Regions from separate parts of the Arthrobacter sp. BGA-UO-ETr-C19 genome, predicted to be linked through region 2. Evidence: riboswitches for the same ligand, from Rfam matches in the RefSeq annotation. Region 2 holds a riboswitch; the other holds the start of a gene.

Region 1 (9,014 bases), on a different contig from region 2:
AGGTCGGCCAGGATGTCGTCGATGTGCTCCAGGCCCACGGACAGCCGGACCAGGCCCGGGGCAACCCCGGCCACGCTCTGCTGCTCCGGACTCAGCTGGCTGTGCGTGGTCGACGCCGGGTGGATGACGAGGGAGCGAACGTCACCAATGTTCGCCACGTGGGAGTGCAGTTCCAGGGCATCCACGAAGCGCTTGCCTGCCTCGGCGCCGCCGGCCACCGTAAAGGCCACCACGGCGCCGGTGCCCTTGGGCCCGTACTTCAGGCCCCGCTCGTACCAGGGGCTGGACGGCAGCCCGGCGTAGGCTACGGACTCCACGTCATGGCGGGCTTCCAGCCATCCGGCCACCGCCACCGCATTGGCAACGTGGCGCTCCACGCGCAGGCTCAGCGTTTCCAGGCCCTGCGCAATGAGGAAGGCATTGAACGGGGACACCGCGGAACCCAGGTCGCGGAGCAGCTGGACCCGCGCCTTGAGGATGTAGGACAGATTGGCCCCCAGTGCGCCGCCTGCCCCGAGGTCGCGGGCGTAGACCAGTCCGTTGTACGTGGGGTCCGGCGTGTTGAAGCCCGGGAAGCGTTCCGGGTCCTTGCCGAAGTCGAAGTTGCCGGAATCCACGATGACACCGGCGATCGCGGCCCCGTGTCCGCCCAGGTATTTGGTGGCAGAGTGCACCACGACGTCTGCGCCCCACTCGAGCGGCCTGATGAGGTAGGGCGTGGACAGGGTGTTGTCCACGACCAGCGGCACACCGGCGTCGTGGGCTGTCCGGGCAACGCCTTCGATGTCCAGGACGTCCTGCCGCGGGTTGGACACCACCTCGGCAAAGAAGAGCTTGGTGTTGGGCTGCACGGCGTCGCGCCACTGCTCCAGGTTGTCCGGGTCTGCCACGAAGGTCACGGACACGCCGAACTTCTTCAAGGTATGTGCCAGCAGGTTGTAGGTGCCGCCGTAGAGGCTGGGGCTGGCGACCACATGGTCGCCGGCCTCGGCGATGTTGAGGATGGCGTACGTTTCGGCGGCTTGGCCGGAGCTCAGGAGCAGCGCGGCAAGCCCTCCTTCCAGGCTGGCGATCCGCTGTTCAACGGCATCCTGGGTCGGGTTGCCGATCCGGGTATAGATGGGTGCGAGCTCGGCGAGCGCGAAGCGGTCAGCTGCGCTGTCGGCGCTGGGGAAGACGAACGACGTCGTCTGGTAAATCGGCAGCGACCGGGCGCCGGTGGCGCTGTCCGGCACCTGGCCCGCGTGGATCTGGCGGGTTTCGAATGACCATGCGTTGGACATGCAGGCTCCTCTGCTCAAGGGGGCATGTGCTGGTCCCGGCACAGGCCCGCGCTTGCCGCACGGCGGGCGCCGCGCAGCCAGGTCGTCACCCGGGGCACCCCGCCGCGGTGGAGGGTTGCCGGCCTGCGAGCCGGGGCTTTCTTCGCTGGCACTCATGACCTGCGATCAGTGTAGGAATCCCTCTATTACGCGCACAGCTTTGTGACGAACTTCGTCAAAGTATGGACTTTTCGCAAGGTTAGGCGACCCTAAGCTGAGAGCCCCGTCACAAAGTGCCAAGATGAGGGCATGCGCATGGATCACGTCTCTTACGCCTGTGAACACGATGGCCTCGCGGCCACCACCGAACGTATCTCCTCCGCCCTCGGCGTCGAAGCCGTAAAGGGCGGAGTGCACCCCCGGTTTGGAACCCGGAACATGATCATTCCCCTGGCCGGCCACAAGTATCTCGAGGTTGTTGAGGTCCTGGACCACCCGGCGTCGGACAAGGCACCGTTCGGCCAGGCCGTCCGGGCCCGGTCCGCAGCGGGCGGCGGCTGGATGGGCTGGTGCGTCGAAGTTGACGACCTGGCCCCGTTCGAGGAGCGCCTTGGCCGCTCCGCCGTCAACGGCAACCGCAAGTTCCCCGACGGCCGGGAGCTGGTGTGGAAGCAGATCGGCATCCTGGGCCTGATCGCGGACCCACAGGTTCCGTACATGCTGAAGTGGGAGGGCGATCCGGGACTGCACCCGTCCAACGCCTATGACAGCAATGTGAAGATGTCCAGCCTCACGATTGCAGGCTCCGCCGAGCGCGTGACCGAGTGGCTCGGCGAGCCCGTCGAACGGCCGCTTGAGGATGTCGCAGTGAACTGGGTGGCCCCGCACGGCACTCCGGGAATCCTCTCCGTCACGTTCGAAACCGCAGCGGGCGCCGTCACCATCTGACGCACTTTCTGCCCTTTACTTCGGCCGCCATCAGCGGGTGCCAACGACGCCACCCGCCGATGGCGGCCGAATCATTTTTAACGGCTGTTCCTGGCCCAGGACCGAGCCCAGGACAACTAGCCCAGCCCGACCGCCTTGCCGAACAGGCTGAACCCGACGAACGCGACGATATCCAGCAGCGCGTGCGCGATGACCAGCGGCATCACCCGGCGGGTTTTGGTGTAGACCCAGGCGAAGACCACGCCCATGACCGCGTTTCCGATGAAGGGCCCGAACCCCTGGTACAGGTGATAGCTGCCGCGGAGCATCGAGGAGACAAAGATCGCCAGTGGCATGGACCAGCCGAACTTGGAGAACCGGTCCAGGAGATAGCCCACCACAATGACTTCCTCCACGATCGCGTGGCGCATGGCGGACAGGATCAGTACGGGCACTGTCCACCAGTAAGCGTCCAGGCCGCTGGGGATGATCGCCGTCGTAATGCCGAGGGCACGTCCGGCGGCGTACAGGCCCAGTGATGCGATGCCGATCAGGGCGGCCAGCCCGAGGCCCTGCAGCAGGTCCTTTCCGGGCCGGGCAAAGTTGAATCCCAGCTTCCGGAACGCGGAGCCGGCGTCGTGCCCGGACCCGGACTTCGCCTGGCGGTGGTCTGTCAGGAAGTAGACCACCAGCAGGACCGGCACCAGGGCGAAGATGATGTCCAGCAGCTGGTAGGTCAGGTCGAAGTACTCGCGGGTGCTTTGTGACCTGTTCAGCGTGGACGTCCCCTGCGCCAATGGTGCCCGGGTCATCTTGTCCAGCAGCTGCACTACGGAATAGACGGCGGACTGCCCCAGCGACAACCCCAGGACTATCCAGACTTCGAACCGCAGCCGACGGCGGGAGGGAACCAACATGTTCCTATCTTGCCCGTACCTGCTGGTACTTTCCTGTCAGCCTGCCGGTTCCTGTCCGGCCGCGGGCTGACCCTATGCTGGGAAACTATGAGCGCTCCCGGGAAAATCATCATGATCCGGCACGGCCAGTCGGCGGCCAACGCGGATACCTCCATTTACAACAGGGTGCCCGACTACCGGATTCCGCTGACGGAGCTCGGACTGGAGCAGGCGAAGGCCGCCGGTGAGCGCATCCGCCGGGAGCTGGACGGCCGGCAGGTGAGCGTCTACGTCTCACCATATCTGCGCGCCTATCAGACGCTCGAGGCGCTGAACCTGGGCTCCCTGACGGAGCGGGTGATCGAGGAGCCGCGGCTGCGCGAGCAGGACTGGGCCAACTTCCAGATTTCCGGCGACATCGAGGACCAGAAGGAACTCCGCAACGCCTACGGCCACTTCTTCTACCGCTTCCGGGAGGGCGAGTCGGGCTCCGATGTGTACGACCGGATCTCCTCATTCATGGAAACCCTGTACCGGCACTGGTCCAAGCCGGACTACTCCCCCAACGCCCAGCTGGTCACGCACGGGCTGACCATGCGCCTGTTCTGCATGCGCTGGTTCCACTGGTCGGTGGAGTATTTCGAGTCGCTGAACAACCCCGAAAACGCCGAAGTCCGCATGCTGGTGCGCAACGGCCAGGGCAAATACGAACTCGACACACCCTTCACACAGTGGGTGCACCGGAGGGTGGACGAAACGGTGCTGGACGCCCCGCCTGTGATCTTCTAGGCGCCGGCCACGGTCACTTCGGTGCCGCGGGCCTCGAACGCGGCCTTGTCCGCCGCGGAAATGCCGGAGTCGGTGATGAGCCGGGTGAAGTTGTAGCCGTCCATGGTGGCGAACGCCCGGCGGCCCACCTTCGAGGAATCGGCGATCACGTAGGAGACGCTGGCACGGCTGGCCAGCAGCGCATTGACCGTCGCCTCGGCCTCGCCGGTGTTGGTGGGCCCCACCTCGGCGTCGACACCGTTGACCCCGATGAAGGCGATGTCCAGCACCACCTTCTGCATGATGATGTCCGTGTACGGGCCCACGAGCTCATAGGACCGCGTGTTGAGGATGCCGCCTGTCACCATCACCTTGATGTTGGGCCGGACGGCAAGCTGCGAGGCGATGTTGATCGCGTTGGTGACCACCGTGAGCGTGGGCTGGTTCGACGGCGAGTTGAGGTCCTCCCGGGTGGCCAGGATCTGCGCCAGGGCGGTGCTCGTGGTGCCGCCGCACAGCCCGATCACCATGCCCGGGGCAATGAGCGCCGAGGCAGCCAGGGCGATCTCCTGCTTGGCCACGGCGTGGTCGTCCCGGTTGTACCTGCCGGGAAGGTCGTAGGCCAAGGCGCCGGTGGTGGCGCCGCCCCGGGTCCGCGTCAGCAGCCGCCGCTTGGCCAGGCTGTCCAGGTCGCGCCGGGCGGTTGCCGGTGACACGCCGAGCCGGGTGACGATTTCCTCGACTTCCACCTGGCCGGCCTCGGCAAGGAGATCAAGGATGGCCGTCAGTCGGTCGGTGCGGGTCATGCAGGGCCTTTCAGGATCCAAAAGCGCCACGAAAAATGACGCTTTGTGATTGTATCAGACCTCTAATGATCACGTTCCGTCACGAGCGTCGGGTGATGGCCCCGCCCGACACTACCGTGCCCGTACCCCTGCGCGCCAAACCGCGTGGGTGAGCGGCATCCCGGGCCGGTAGGCCAGATGGGTGGCGGACGGGGCGTTGAGGACGTGCAGGTCTGCCCGGTGTCCGACGGCGATGGAGCCCACCGCGCGTTCGCCGTCGACGTCGTTACCGGACTCGCGCTGCAGCGCCAGGGCGCCGCCGTACGTTGCCGCCCGGACGGCCTCGTGGACACTCAGGCCCATCTGGAGGACGGCGGTGGTGACGCAGAAGGCCATGGAACTCGTGTAGGACGTGCCGGGGTTGCAGTTGGACGCGAGCGCCACGGGCACGCCGGCGTCCAGCAGCTGCCGGCCGGGAGCCAGCGGCTGGCGGGTGGAAAGGTCGCAGGCCGGCAGGCAGGTGGCCACGGTTCCGCGACGGCCCGTTCCTGCGGCGGCATCCCAGCCGGACCAGCCGGCAGCGAGGCTGGCGATATCCTGCTCCGAGAGATAGTTGACGTGGTCCACGCTCGCCGCGCCGAACTCCACCGCGAGGCTGACGCCGGCGCCGTGCCCCAGCTGGTTGCCGTGCACCCGCAGCCCCAGCCCGGCGTCGCGGCAGGCCTGCAGCACGGCACGGGACTGCTCCTGCGAAAAGGCTCCCTTTTCGCAGAACACGTCGGCCCAGCGGGCGTACGGAAGCACAGCGTCCAGCATCGGGCCGCAGGCGAGCTTGGTGTACTCATCCGCATCAATGCCGGCCGGCACCAGGTGTGCGCCGAGGTAAGTGACCTCGTCCACGACGGTCGAGGCAATGCGTGCGCTCCTGGCCTCCTGCTCGACGTCCAGGCCGTAGCCCGTTTTCGTTTCCAGGTACGTCGTGCCTTGCGAAACTGCTTCGGCGACGCGCCCCTGCGCCAGCCGCGTGAGGTCGTAGTCGCCGGTGTTCCGGGTGGCTTCGGTGGTGACGGCGATGCCGCCGGCGCTGTACTCCTCCCCCGCCATCCGCGCCTCGAACTCGGCTGTCCGGTCCCCGGCGAAGATCAGGTGCGTGTGGGAATCCACCCAGCCGGGCAGCATGGCCCGGCCGCCCGCATCCACGGTGTCGTCGGCCGCCGGGGCGGCGGACGCCTGGCCGATCCACGAAATCCGTTCCCCCTCGATCACCACTGCCGCGTCCTTGAGGACACGGTGTTCCGCGTCCTGGGTCATCAGTTCGGCAATGTTGGTGATCAGAGTGCTCATGGGTCCATTCTTCAGCGCCGGATGGACCAGCGCGTCGCGGCCAGCGCATCCGCCGTCCGGGATACCGGACCGGCCCCGCCGTCTTGGCCGGAACCGCCATCAGGCCCCGCCAAGATCTGGGCCGCGGCCAGTTCCGCGATACCGGACGACGTCTGGAACCCGTAGCCGCCCTGGCCGGCGAGCCAGAAGAACCCGCGGGCCTCGGCGTCGAACCCCACCACCGGGACGCCGTCGGCCGCCTCGGTGCGCAGGCCGGTCCAGGCCGTCCGGACGGTGCCGATCCCCAGTGTCGTCAACGTATTGAGCCGGGAGATGAGCCGCTCCACGTCCCCGGGACGGGGACGTGCGTCCTCCGCCGGGCTGGCCACGTGTTCCGACGGCGAGATCAGCACGTCGCTGCCTTCCCTGCGGAAGTAAAAGGAGTCGTCGGCCGCTGCCACCATGGGGCTGCCCTCCGGCAGCGGATGGCCGACGCCGGCAATCGCCGCCGTGCGCCGGTACGGCTGCAGGCCGATCTTCTCGACGCCGCTCAGCACCGCCAGTTCGTCCGCCCAGGCGCCGGCCGCGTTGACCAGAACGCCGGCGGAGAAGCCTTCCTGCCCGGCGCCGATCTCCCAGCCTGATCCGAGCCGCTGGGCGGAGTGGACGCGCGCGCCGGTGATGATGTCCACGCCGGCAGCTTCGGCCCGCGCCCGGTGCCTTTCCAGCAGCACCGGGGCGTCACACCCGAAGGACCCCGTGTCCAGGCCGGCGGCGGAAAAGGACTCCGGTTTCAGGGCCGGGCACAGCCCGAGGGCTTCCCCATGGCTGATCAGGCGCATCTCGCCGCTGGCCTCGGCCCGCACCGTCTCTTCGTCCCCGATGAGCAGAAAGCTCCGCGGCGTCAGCACGGGCTGGGGCCCTCCGGCGTCGTCGGCTGCAATCAGCTCGAGGGTGCGGACGGTGAGTTTCTGGACCACCGGCGGACCGTAGCTGGGGATGAGCTGCCGGGCCGAGCGCGAGGACGTGTGGTACGCCAGCTGCTGCTCGGCCTCCACGAGGGCAACGGTGCACTTGCCCGCCAGCGCGGAGGCCAGCGACAGCCCTGCGATCCCGCCGCCCACAATGACCACGTCATAGGTTGATGCCATGGGCTCAATCCTTGCAGATGGCCGGAACCTACGCAGTCACCGCGTCGCGGCTCTTGATGAACGCCTGGACGCAGGTTTCGACGTCGTCGGCGCTGTGCGCGGCGGATAGCTGGACGCGGATGCGGGCGGCACCGCGCGGCACCACGGGGAAGCTGAAGGCGGTGACATAGACCCCGTGCTGGAGCATCTGGTCGGCCACCTTCGCCGCCAGCACGGCGTCGCCGAACATGACCGGCACAATGGCGTGCTCGCCGTCGAGCAGCTCGAAGCCTTCCTCCGTCATCCGGCGGCGGAACAGCTCCGCGTTCCGGAACAGCCTGTCCCGCAGCTCCCCGGAGGTCTGCACAAGCTCCAGTGCCTTGATGGTCGCGGCCACGATGGCCGGCGCCAGGGAGTTGGAGAAGAGATAGGGGCGGGCTTTCTGCCGAAGCATCGCCACCACTTCGCCGCGGCCGGACACGTAGCCGCCCGAGGCGCCGCCCAGCGCCTTCCCGAAGGTGCCGGTGAAGATGTCCACCCGGTCGGAGACGCCGGCGTGCTCGGGGGTCCCGGCTCCGGTGGCGCCCATGAACCCGACGGCGTGGGAGTCGTCCACCATCACCAGGGCGTCGTGCTTCTCGGCGAGGTCGCAAATGGCCTCCAGCGGGGCCAGGTAGCCGTCCATGGAGAAGACGCCGTCGGTGACGATGATCTTCCGCCGGGCATCCTTGGCCTCCACCAGCTTCGCTTCCAGGTCAGCCATGTCCTGGTTGGCATACCGGAACCGCTGCGCCTTGCAGAGCCGGATCCCGTCGATGATCGAGGCGTGGTTCAGGGCGTCGGAGATGATGGCGTCCTCCGGGCCGAAGAGTGATTCGAAAACGCCGCCGTTGGCGTCGAAGCAGCTGGAGAACAGGATGGTGTCCTCCGTGCCCAGGAACTTTGAGACCCTGGCTTCGAGTTCGAGGTGGAGGTCCTGGGTGCCGCAGATAAACCGGACACTGGCCATGCCGAAACCGCGGTCGTCCATGGCGGACTTGGCCGCCGCAATGATCTCGGGGTGGTCGGCCAGGCCCAGGTAGTTGTTGGCGCAGAAGTTCAGGACGGGCGCGCCGGACTCACCGATCTGCCCGGCCGTGATGTGGCTGGCCTGGGCGGAGTCGATGTGCCGCTCGGTCTTGTAGAGGCCTGCGGTGCGGATGTCGTCGAGCTCGGCGCGGAGCTGGTCTTTGATGGCTGAGTACATGGCGGTTCTCCTCGGCTGGGAAACAGTTAAAGACTATTGGTGGGAGGTGGCGGGGTCAGGCTTGTGCGCAGTCAGGTTTCGGGCGCGGTCAGCCTTCGGGCACAGGTCAGATTTCCGACCAGTCGAGCACGACCTTGCCGCCGACGCCGGCCTTCGCGATTTCGAAGCCCTTCTCCCACTGGGTGGCCGGCAGCACGTCGGTGACCACGGCGGAAATGCTGGCGTGCAGTGCGGGGTTGGAGGACAGCATTGCACTCATGGCGTACCAGGTCTCGTACATCTCGCGGCCGTAGATGCCCTTCAGGGTGAGCATGTGCGTGACCACCTTGCCCCAGTCGATGTTGATGGACTGGCTGGGCAGACCGAGCATGGCGATGCGTCCGCCGTGGTTCATGTTGTCGATCATCTCCGGCAGCGCCGTGGGATGGCCGGACATCTCCAGTCCGATGTCGAACCCTTCGCGCATGCCCAGCTCCCGCTGCGCTTCCCGGACCCGCGTCTTGGAGACGTCGATGGCGAGGTCCACGCCGAGCTGCCGGGCAATCTCGAGCCGCGGGGCAGAGACGTCGGTGATCGCGATCTTGCGCGCGCCGGCGTGGCGGGCCACAGCGATGGCCATGAGGCCGATCGGCCCGGCGCCGGTGATCAGGACATCCTCACCCACCAGCGGGAAACTC
Region 2 (9,014 bases):
CAGGCCCTCCGTCCACCCGCTGGACTGGAATGAATGGATCCGTTCCGAAAGCGAGACGGCCACCAGCGGCCCTGCCTCCTGACGGGCCTCGGCGTGTCTGGTCCTCCGCGAGGCTCCGGCCCTCCTGGGCTAGTCCTCCGCCAGATCTGCGGCCAGGCGAATGTGGTTGTCCGCCAGCCACACAGGGTTGAATGCCTTGCTCTGGTAGTTGCTGCCCGTGTCCGGGGCGATCGCCACCAGCACTGACCCGTGCGGCGCCGCCTTGGCCACCCGGAGCGCCGCCGCCACGGTCAGTCCGGACGACGGCCCGAGGGACAGGCCTTCGTCGTTAAGCAGCCGGTGCAGCGTGGTGTACACCTCGTCGTTCGGAATCCGCAGGAACCGGTCCAGCAGCCCACGGTCGAAGACCTTCGGCCAGTCGGGCTTGGGCCAGGAGTTGCCCACACCGTCCACCAGGATCTGGCCCGGATGCCCGCCGCTGTAGACCGAACCGTACGGGTCCGCGCCGATCACCTCGACATGCCCGCCGGATTTTTCCTTGAGGTACCGCCCGTTCCCGCTGATGGTGCCTCCGGTGCCCACGCCCGCCACGAAGTGCGTCACCCGGCCGGCCGTCTGCTCCCAGATCTCCGGCGCCGTCCCCTCATAGTGCGCCTGAGGGTTGGCCGGGTTGTCGAACTGCAGGGGACGCCACGCGCCGGGAATTTCGGCCGTGATCCGGGCCGCGACCGCCCGCGCGTTCTCCGGCGAATCCGATGGCGCGCTCCAGTCCGTGAACACCACCCGCGCCCCGTACCGGTTGAGGGCCTCCAGCTTCTCCGAGGAAATGGAATCACCCGTGACCACCACCACCGGATGGCCGGTCAGCGCCCCGATCAGCGCGAGCCCGATTCCGGTGTTCCCGGAGGTGCTTTCCACGATGGTCCCGCCGGGCTGCAGCTCGCCGGTGCGCTCGGCCGCCCGGACCATGCTCAACGCGGTCCGATCCTTGATGGAACCGCCGGGGTTCTCGGATTCGAGCTTGACGAAGACGGTGCTCCCCAGCCCGCGGCTCAGCACGTCCAGCGGCACCAGCGGAGTGTTCCCCACCCGTGCCAGCACCGCACCGGCGTCCATCCCGGGGTCCAGTACCTGCGCCGCATGCCTTGCCTGGCGGCCGCTTCCTGTCACGGTGGTCATGATTCTCCTCCCCCATCATCCGGATTCGGGTCATTCGGGCCGCCGTCATTCGGGCGGCCGCCATTCGGGCGGCCGCCATTCGGGCGGCCGTCATTCGGGCCGCCCAGATCCGGTGTCCGTAATTCGGGCATTCCTGCCAGCAGGTCCCCGAGCGCAGCACGCGCGCTGTCAACCAGCACCGCCGCCGGCAGCCGCCCGGCCAGCAGCTCCGACAGCCGCGCCACGACGGCGCCGGTGCCTGCTCCAAGCTGCCGGATCTCCGCCTCGCGCAGATCGGTGTCCTGTGCTTCGGCCAACAGGTAGGAGGCCGTCAACGCCTCAATGGTGAGCAGCTTACCGGCGGCCTCCACCGAGCGCTCCAGCTGCTGGAGGGCCAGCGGGGCCAGCGTGGAGTGGTCCTCGACGTCCGCGGACAGGGTGGGGGCGCCGAGGGTGGCAGGCGCCGCCAGGAACTTCAGCTCCGCCAGCAGGCCGGCGGCCGAGTACCAGAGCAGTCCCGGCAAGTCCTCGGATGCGAGCGGCGTGCCGGCCCTGGCCGCCTCAAGGTTGAGCTGCCGGATCAGGCGCTGCGGCGGATAGAGCTTGGCGATCCGCCGCTCGCTGCTGATTCCGACATGTGCCAGACCGAGCCGCAGCGCCTCGAACGCCAGGGCGAGCTGCATGGGCTGGAAGTTTCCGCCCGACACCATCCGGCCGGAGGCTATGTCCGTGAGGGGGTTGTCGCCCCTGCCGTTGAGCTCCACCTCGAGCGCCGCGGCCAGGGCGGTGACCTGGGCCCGGAACGCACCGTGCGTCTGCGGCGCGGCACGGAAGGACAGGGCGTCCTGGACCGATACCTGCCGCCGAGGGTCCTCCAGCCAGCCGCCGCGCACCAGGCGCCGGACATTGGCCGCCGAGACGCGCTGGCCGTCCACTGCCTTGGCCGACTGCACAGCCGGCGAAAACGGGCTGAGGTTCCCGCCGCCGTCGTACCTGGCAGTGGCCTCAAGCGACAGCGCCAGCGCGGTGTCCGCCAGATCCGCAAGTCGCCGGATGCGGCGGAGCTCCAGCGCGCCGGCGCCGATCGAATAGGAGTTGGCGCTGACCAGCGCCAGGGCCTCGCCCGGCGCCAGGACCAGCGGTTCCAGCCCGGCGGCGGTGAGCGCCTCGGCGCCGTCCTGCAGGCCGCCGTCGGGAGCAAGCGCCTGTCCCTCACCGATGGCGACGGCGGCAACCGCCGCCAGCTGGGTGAGGTCCGACGAGCCGACGGACCCGTCGCGCGGAACGGCCGGCACCACGCCCCTGTTGAGCAGTTCGGCGTAGAAGCGGGCGGTCTCCGGACGCACCCCCGAGCCACCACGGGTGAACCCGATGAGCCTTGCCAGGATGAGGGCGCGGACTTCATCCCGGTCCAGCAGCGCGCCGACGCCGCTGTGGTGGTAGCGCACCACCTGCAGCTGGAAGTCGAGGATGGATTCCTGCTCCACGGCGGTGTCGCGGCCGGAGCCGAGCAGGGTGTTCAGGCCGTAGACGCGGCGGCCGGAATCGATGGCCGCCTGCACCACCTCGCGGGACAGGCCCACGAGCTCGAGGGCTTCGGCACTGAGGACCACCTCCACCGCGGGATCGGCCGCCACTTCGGCAACGTCGTCAGCTCGGATGTGGGCGGTACCGATCAGGAACGTGCCGCGCCGGACGCCCGGCAACAGCCCGTCGTACCCCCTGGCCCCTGCCATGGCGCTAGAAGTCCAGCAGGTTCCGGCGGAAGCCGCCGTCGCCGTAACTCGTCCGCAGCAGTCCCCGCCTCCGAAGCACCGGCGCCAGCCTGTCCAGCACGCCGTGAATGGTGGCCGGATCCACGAAGCCGGAGAAGAGGAACCCGTCGCCGCCCACCGCGGCCCCGGTCTCCTCGAGGTAGTCGGCGATTTCCTCCGCGGTGCCGATGATGCTGTCGCCGGCGCCGCCGCTGCGGGCCTGCAGGATCTGCCGCAGGGTGGACCCCGGCGGCGCGGCCTTGGAGAAGTGCTCCAGCGTGCCCTGGTTGCTGTTGGTGCTGAGCTCGGGGAGGGGCGCATCGAGGTCGAACTGCTTGAAGTCGATGACGGACAGATAGGAGATCGAGTTGAGCTGGCTGTCGATGTCCCGTTGCGTGAGTTCCCGGCGGGCAGCCCGCAGCTCCTCCGCCTCGGCCCTGGAACCGGTCACCGTGGGTTTGAGGACGAACAGCACCTTGACGTCGTCGGGGTTCCGGCCGGCCCCGGCGGCCTCGGCTCGGATGGAGTCCCGGTACGCCTTCATGCCGTCCGCACCGCGGGCCAAGGCAATGGCAACATCCGCGTTCGCGCCGGCGAAGGCCTTGCCCCGCGGGGATGCCCCGGCCTGCACCAGCACCGGCTCCTCCGGCAGCGGTGCCGTGTTCAGCGGTCCGCGGACCTTGAAGAACTCCCCGTCGTGGTGGATGGGCCGGACCTTGGTATGGTCCGCGAAGACGCCGGCCCGGGCGTCCTCCAGGATGGCGTCGGGTTCCCAGCTGCGCCAAAGCTTGCGCACGACGTCCACGAACTCCTCGGCCTTCTCGTAGCGGAGGTCGTGCTCGATCTGCTGGTCCAGCCCGTAGTTCTGCGCGGCAAGGTCGCTGCCGGAGGTCACCACGTTCCAGCCCAGCTGCCCGTTGGAGAAGTGCTGCAGCGTAGCCAGCAGCCGGGCCGCGGTGAACGGCGGATAGAAGGAGGCGCTGATAGTGGGCACAATGCCGAGATGCTCCGTGGCGGACAGCAGGTACGGCACCAGGGCCAGCGGATCGTGCTTGGGCGCAAAGGATGCCTGCGCCAGCGAAACCTGCGCGCTGCCGCCATACGTGTCCGGGACCGTGAGCGAATCCTCGATGATGAACAGGTCCAGCCCGGCCCGCTCGAACTCCCGGACCGCATGCTGGTAGGGGGCGGGCTTCTTCCAGTCATAGCCGATTCCGTAGCCGGGCGTCCCCCAGCCCTGAACCCCGAAGCCGTGGCCCACAAACCATCCAAAGTGCAGCATGGGAGTCACTGTATTCGCGGTCGAATCATTCACTGTGGCCTGGTTTCATCCGGCGTTACGGCGGTTCATCTCCCGTCATTATCCTCCCGGCCACAGGCTTTGTAACCGCAGCGCTTGGACTGCTGTCCCCACCCCGTTGCTTTGGATGCGTTACGGAACATGACGACGACGGCGGTGCGCACCGCCGTCGTCAGTGTTACGTTTTTCGGGAGTAATGAGTACCGGCATTAAGCCCTGACTGGCCGGTCGGCAACCCTCCTTCCACGGCGGGGTGCCTCAGGTGAATACTCGGCATATCGACCACTTCGAGCTGCAAGCGTGAGAAAAGGAGATCCGTCGTGTCAGACGCCCCCGCCGTTGCAACGCTGCCGTCCCAGCAGGATAAACCCGAGGAAAAGCTGTCCTACCGCCTGATCACGGGCCCGGACGACCGTGCGTTCTGTGAGCGCATCTCGGCTGCCTTGGCCGAGGGATACGTGCTGCACGGCAGCCCCGCCGCAACCTTCAACGGCACCAGCGTCATCGTGGCCCAGGCCCTTGTGCTGCCCGCCGCCATCGCCACCGCGGATGCCGCCGTCGCCACCGCCGTGGACCGGCTGGACTCCGATGACGACCTCAACGCAGAAGCCTACGAGGGCCACGCATGAGCTACGCCGGAGACCTCACCCCGCAGGACGCGTGGGCCAAGCTCGAGGAGGGCGCCGTCCTGGTGGATGTGCGCACCGAGGGCGAATGGGCGCACATCGGCATCCCGGACACCAAGGCCACGGAAAATGATCCTCTTTTCATCCAGTGGACCTTTCCCGGCGGCATTCCCAACCCCGACTTCGTCGAGCAGCTGAAGCAGCAGGCGCCTGAGGACACCGGGGTGGAGCTGGTGTTCCTGTGCCGCTCCGGCCAGCGCTCCATCGCCGCCGCCATCGCCGCCACACAGGCGGGTTTCACCGCCTACAACGTCCTCGAAGGCTTCGAGGGCGAGCCCGACCGCTACGGTGAGCGCACCGTTAACGGCTGGAAGAACCGCGGCCTGCCGACGAACCTGGGAAAGAACTAAGTTGACCTTTAATCACGACGCCGCCGGCTGGAGCCCCGATACCCAGGCCGTCCGCGGCGGGCTTGACCGTACCAATTTCCAAGAGACCACCGAGCCCGTCTTCCTGAACTCCGGGTTTGTTTACGAGTCAGCCGCTGCCGCCGAACGCGCCTTCACCGGCGAGGACGAACGCTTCGTCTACTCGCGCTACGGCAACCCGTCCGTGGCCACGTTCCAGGAACGTCTGCGGCTGCTGGAGGGCACGGAGGCGTGCTTTGCTACGGCGTCCGGCATGTCCGCCGTGTTCACCGCCCTGGGCGCCCTGCTCGCGGCCGGGGACCGCGTGGTCGCCAGCCGGTCCCTGTTCGGCTCCTGCTTCGTGATCCTCAACGAGATCCTGCCGCGCTGGGGCGTGGAGACCGTGTTCGTGGACGGGCCGGACCTCGAGCAGTGGCGTGCGGCCCTCTCGGTGCCCACCACGGCCGTCTTCTTCGAATCCCCGTCCAACCCCATGCAGGAGATCGTGGACATCGCCGCGGTCAGCGAACTCGCCCACGCCGCCGGCGCCAAGGTGGTGGCGGACAACGTCTTCGCCACCCCGCTGCTGCAGCGCTGCGGAGACCTCGGCGCGGACGTGGTCGTCTACTCCGGCACCAAGCACATCGACGGCCAGGGCCGGGTGATGGGCGGCGCCATCCTGGGCACCAAGGAATTCATCGACGGGCCGGTCAAGCAGCTCATGCGCCACACCGGCCCGGCACTCTCCGCGTTCAACGCCTGGGTGCTCACCAAGGGCCTGGAGACCATGGCGCTCCGCGTGAACCACTCCTCCGCCACGGCGCTCCGCCTGGCCGAATGGCTGGAGGCCCAGCCCGCCGTCAGCTGGGTGAAGTACCCGCTGCTGAAGTCCCACCCGCAGTTCGAGCTGGCGGCCAAGCAGATGAAGGCCGGCGGCACCGTCCTCACGCTGGAGCTTGCGACGACGGCAGGCCAGTCGGGCAAGGAAGCCGCCTTCGCGCTGCTGGACGCCCTGAGGATCATCGACATCTCCAACAACCTGGGCGACGCCAAGTCGCTGATCACCCATCCCGCCACCACGACGCACCGTGCCATGGGGCCGGAAGGACGCGCCGCGATCGGGCTCAGCGACGGAGTGGTGCGGCTGTCCGTGGGCCTGGAAGATGCGGATGACCTCATCGCGGACCTGGAGCAGGCGCTCAAGCAGATCTGACCCTTCCGGGCCCGGCTGTTCTTACGTCCAATGGCGGGCTGTGTACGTGCATTGCGCTGCACGTCCCTTCGTTTCGGGCGTCCTTGAGAACGGGACTGCGGCACGGTTTAGTGGGTGGACAGGCAGGGTTTACCCAGGGTTTACACGAATGGTCTTGTTAGGCTTCGTGCACACTGGTCAGACTCTAATAACACCGATGAACCGACCGAACCCCTGTCGGTTCAGCACGACACCCAGGACAGACGCAGCGATGCGTTCGGGGCCGCGGCCGCGACGACGCTGCGCGCAGCCTCCCTGACCGGAAGGAACGCCATGGCCGGAGTATTTGAAGTTTTCGTTGATGCAGAGTCCCAGTTCCGGTTCCGACTGAAGGCGCCCGATGGAACCGTGCTGGCGATCTCCGCACCGTTCAAGGACAAGCGTGCGGCCGCTGCTGCGATCGCCGACGTACGCGAATGCGCCGGGACGGGGCTTATTACGGACCTCTCCCCGGCGGCACCTCAGGCGACGGCCAACGCCGCAGAGCCAGGACGTGCTGTGCCGCACGTGCCTGCCCAGGCCCCACTTTCGGCACGGGCCGAGCACCGCAGGCAGGGATTCGGCAAGAGGCGCACGGCGTCGGATGCCAGCGGAACACCGCTGCACAGGCCGGCGGCTGCGCCGGCCCGGTGGACCGGAGCAGCCTAACCGCCGCCATATGGCGCCGCGGGGCTGGCTGGCTTCTGGCTTCTAGTAACTGACGGCCAGCCGAACCTCGACATCGTCCCCTCCTCCGCAATGTCCACCGGCAACGTGATGAAGTGCCAGGCGGCTTCGCCCGGATAGAGCCACAACGGGGCCCGGAATGCATATGCCCCGGTCACGGACTGAGTATGGCACGGCGTAACAGGCGGCAGGACGGTTTTACTTAGGTAAGCCTTAACTAATATCATCGTGCGGTGACCACGCAGCTTGATTTCGCGCGGGTGCCCTTCGCCGCCGATCTCGCAGGCCACGGGGACAGGCCCGCCATTTTCACAGACAATTTCACTCTCACCTACCAGGAACTGGCCGACAGGGTTGATGCCCTCGCGCTCCGGCTGGGCACCCAGCGGCGCCTGGTGGCATTGGCGGCGGCGAACGACGTCGACTCCCTGGTGGCCTACCTCGCTGCCCTGGTTGCCGGCCACCCGCTGATCCTGCTTCCGGAGGACAAGCCGGCGGCGCTTGAGTCCCTGGTGGCCGCGTACGACCCCGACGTCGTGCTGCGTTCCGCCAACGGACAGACGCTGTTCGAGGAACGCAGGGCGGGCACCCGGCACGAACTCCATCCGGACCTCGCTCTTCTGCTCAGCACCTCCGGCTCCACCGGCTCGCCAAAGCTGGTGCGCCTGTCCACCGCCAACCTGCAGGCCAATGCGGAGTCGATCGCCGAGTACCTGAACATCGGCCCGGCAGACCGCGCCGCAACCACCCTGCCGATGTCCTACTGCTACGGGCTGTCCGTGATCAACAGTCACCTGCTCCGGGGTGCGGGCCTGGTGCTCACCGACCTGTCCGTTGTTGATCCGTGCTTCTGGGAGCTTTTCCGCACCGGCGGGGCAACATCGTTCGCCGCAGTGCCCTACACCTTCGAACTGCTGGAACGCGTGGGCTTTGCCGGGATGGACCTTCCTGGGCTGCGTTATGTCACCCAGGCCGGAGGCCGGCTTGCCCCCGAACGCGTGCAGGGCTACGCCGAACTCGGCCGCCGGAAGGGCTGGGAACTGTTCGTCATGTACGGCCAGACGGAGGCCACCGCCCGGATGGCCTACCTTCCGCCCGAGCTGGCCGCCGAGCACCCCGCTGCCATCGGCATTCCGGTGCCGGGCGGCGCCTTCCGCCTCGAGCCCGTGCCCGGCCTCGAGCACGGCGAACTCGTCTACACCGGGCCCAATGTCATGCTCGGCTATGCGGAGACGCCGGAGGATCTCGGCGCCGGCCGCACGGTCCACGAACTCCGCACCGGGGATCTGGCCAGGAAGCACCCTGCCGGCGTCTACGAAGTGGTGGGGCGGCGCAGCCGGTTCGTCAAGATCGTTGGCCTCCGGGTTGACCTCGGCCAGGTGGAGCGCATCCTGGCCGACCTCGGCGTAGAAGCGGCGAGCGCGGGCACAGACCAAGGCCTCGTCGTCGCGGTCGAGGGCAGCCACGACACCCAACTGCTGGCCAAGGTCCTCGCGCAGGGCATCGGGCTGCCCCGTGCGGCCCTGGAGCTGCACGCCGTCGAGCACCTCCCCCGACTGGCCACCGGCAAGGTGGACTACCCGGCGGTCCTGGCGCTGTCAGAACCAGGACTCTCAAAACCCGGGCTCCCAAAACCCGGGCTCTCAAAACCCGGGCCGGCCGGCCCGGGACCGGGCTCCAGGCCGGACCCCGCGCCCGACGACGTGCGGCGGATTTTCCGCGACACCCTGGAGAGCACGGACATCGGCGACGGCGACACGTTCGTCTCGCTGGGCGGCGACTCGCTGTCCTACGTGGCCACGTCCGTCCGCCTGGAGCAGCTGCTGGGCCACCTTCCACCGGACTGGCACG

The links. A riboswitch is a leader RNA that binds a small molecule or an ion and turns the genes downstream of it on or off. The one in region 2 is predicted to bind S-adenosylmethionine.
Region 1: linked by a shared signal. The riboswitch ahead of AC57BR_RS05735 (bifunctional o-acetylhomoserine/o-acetylserine sulfhydrylase) and the one ahead of AC57BR_RS16450 (DUF1737 domain-containing protein) in region 2 are both predicted to bind S-adenosylmethionine.

What each region holds. Positions count from the first base shown of each region.
Region 1 is NZ_JCAQPC010000012.1:8,253-17,266, forward strand. Features, by position in the region: gene AC57BR_RS05735 (bifunctional o-acetylhomoserine/o-acetylserine sulfhydrylase) at 1-1,283, opposite strand, end outside; SAM riboswitch class IV at 1,327-1,443, opposite strand; gene AC57BR_RS05740 (VOC family protein) at 1,572-2,210, shown strand; gene AC57BR_RS05745 (CPBP family intramembrane glutamic endopeptidase) at 2,327-3,106, opposite strand; gene AC57BR_RS05750 (histidine phosphatase family protein) at 3,194-3,874, shown strand; gene AC57BR_RS05755 (DeoR/GlpR family DNA-binding transcription regulator) at 3,871-4,659, opposite strand; gene hutI (imidazolonepropionase) at 4,771-5,982, opposite strand; gene AC57BR_RS05765 (NAD(P)/FAD-dependent oxidoreductase) at 5,994-7,112, opposite strand; gene AC57BR_RS05770 (glycine C-acetyltransferase) at 7,141-8,337, opposite strand; gene tdh (L-threonine 3-dehydrogenase) at 8,444-9,014, opposite strand, start outside.
Region 2 is NZ_JCAQPC010000023.1:53,426-62,439, reverse strand. Features, by position in the region: gene AC57BR_RS16470 (EAL domain-containing protein) at 1-82, shown strand, start outside; gene AC57BR_RS16465 (PLP-dependent cysteine synthase family protein) at 130-1,179, opposite strand; gene AC57BR_RS16460 (aromatic amino acid ammonia-lyase) at 1,176-2,894, opposite strand; gene AC57BR_RS16455 (NtaA/DmoA family FMN-dependent monooxygenase) at 2,899-4,194, opposite strand; SAM riboswitch class IV at 4,405-4,519, shown strand; gene AC57BR_RS16450 (DUF1737 domain-containing protein) at 4,533-4,841, shown strand; gene AC57BR_RS16445 (rhodanese-like domain-containing protein) at 4,838-5,248, shown strand; gene AC57BR_RS16440 (O-succinylhomoserine sulfhydrylase) at 5,250-6,458, shown strand; gene AC57BR_RS16435 (YegP family protein) at 6,771-7,145, shown strand; gene AC57BR_RS16430 (AMP-binding protein) at 7,397-9,014, shown strand, end outside.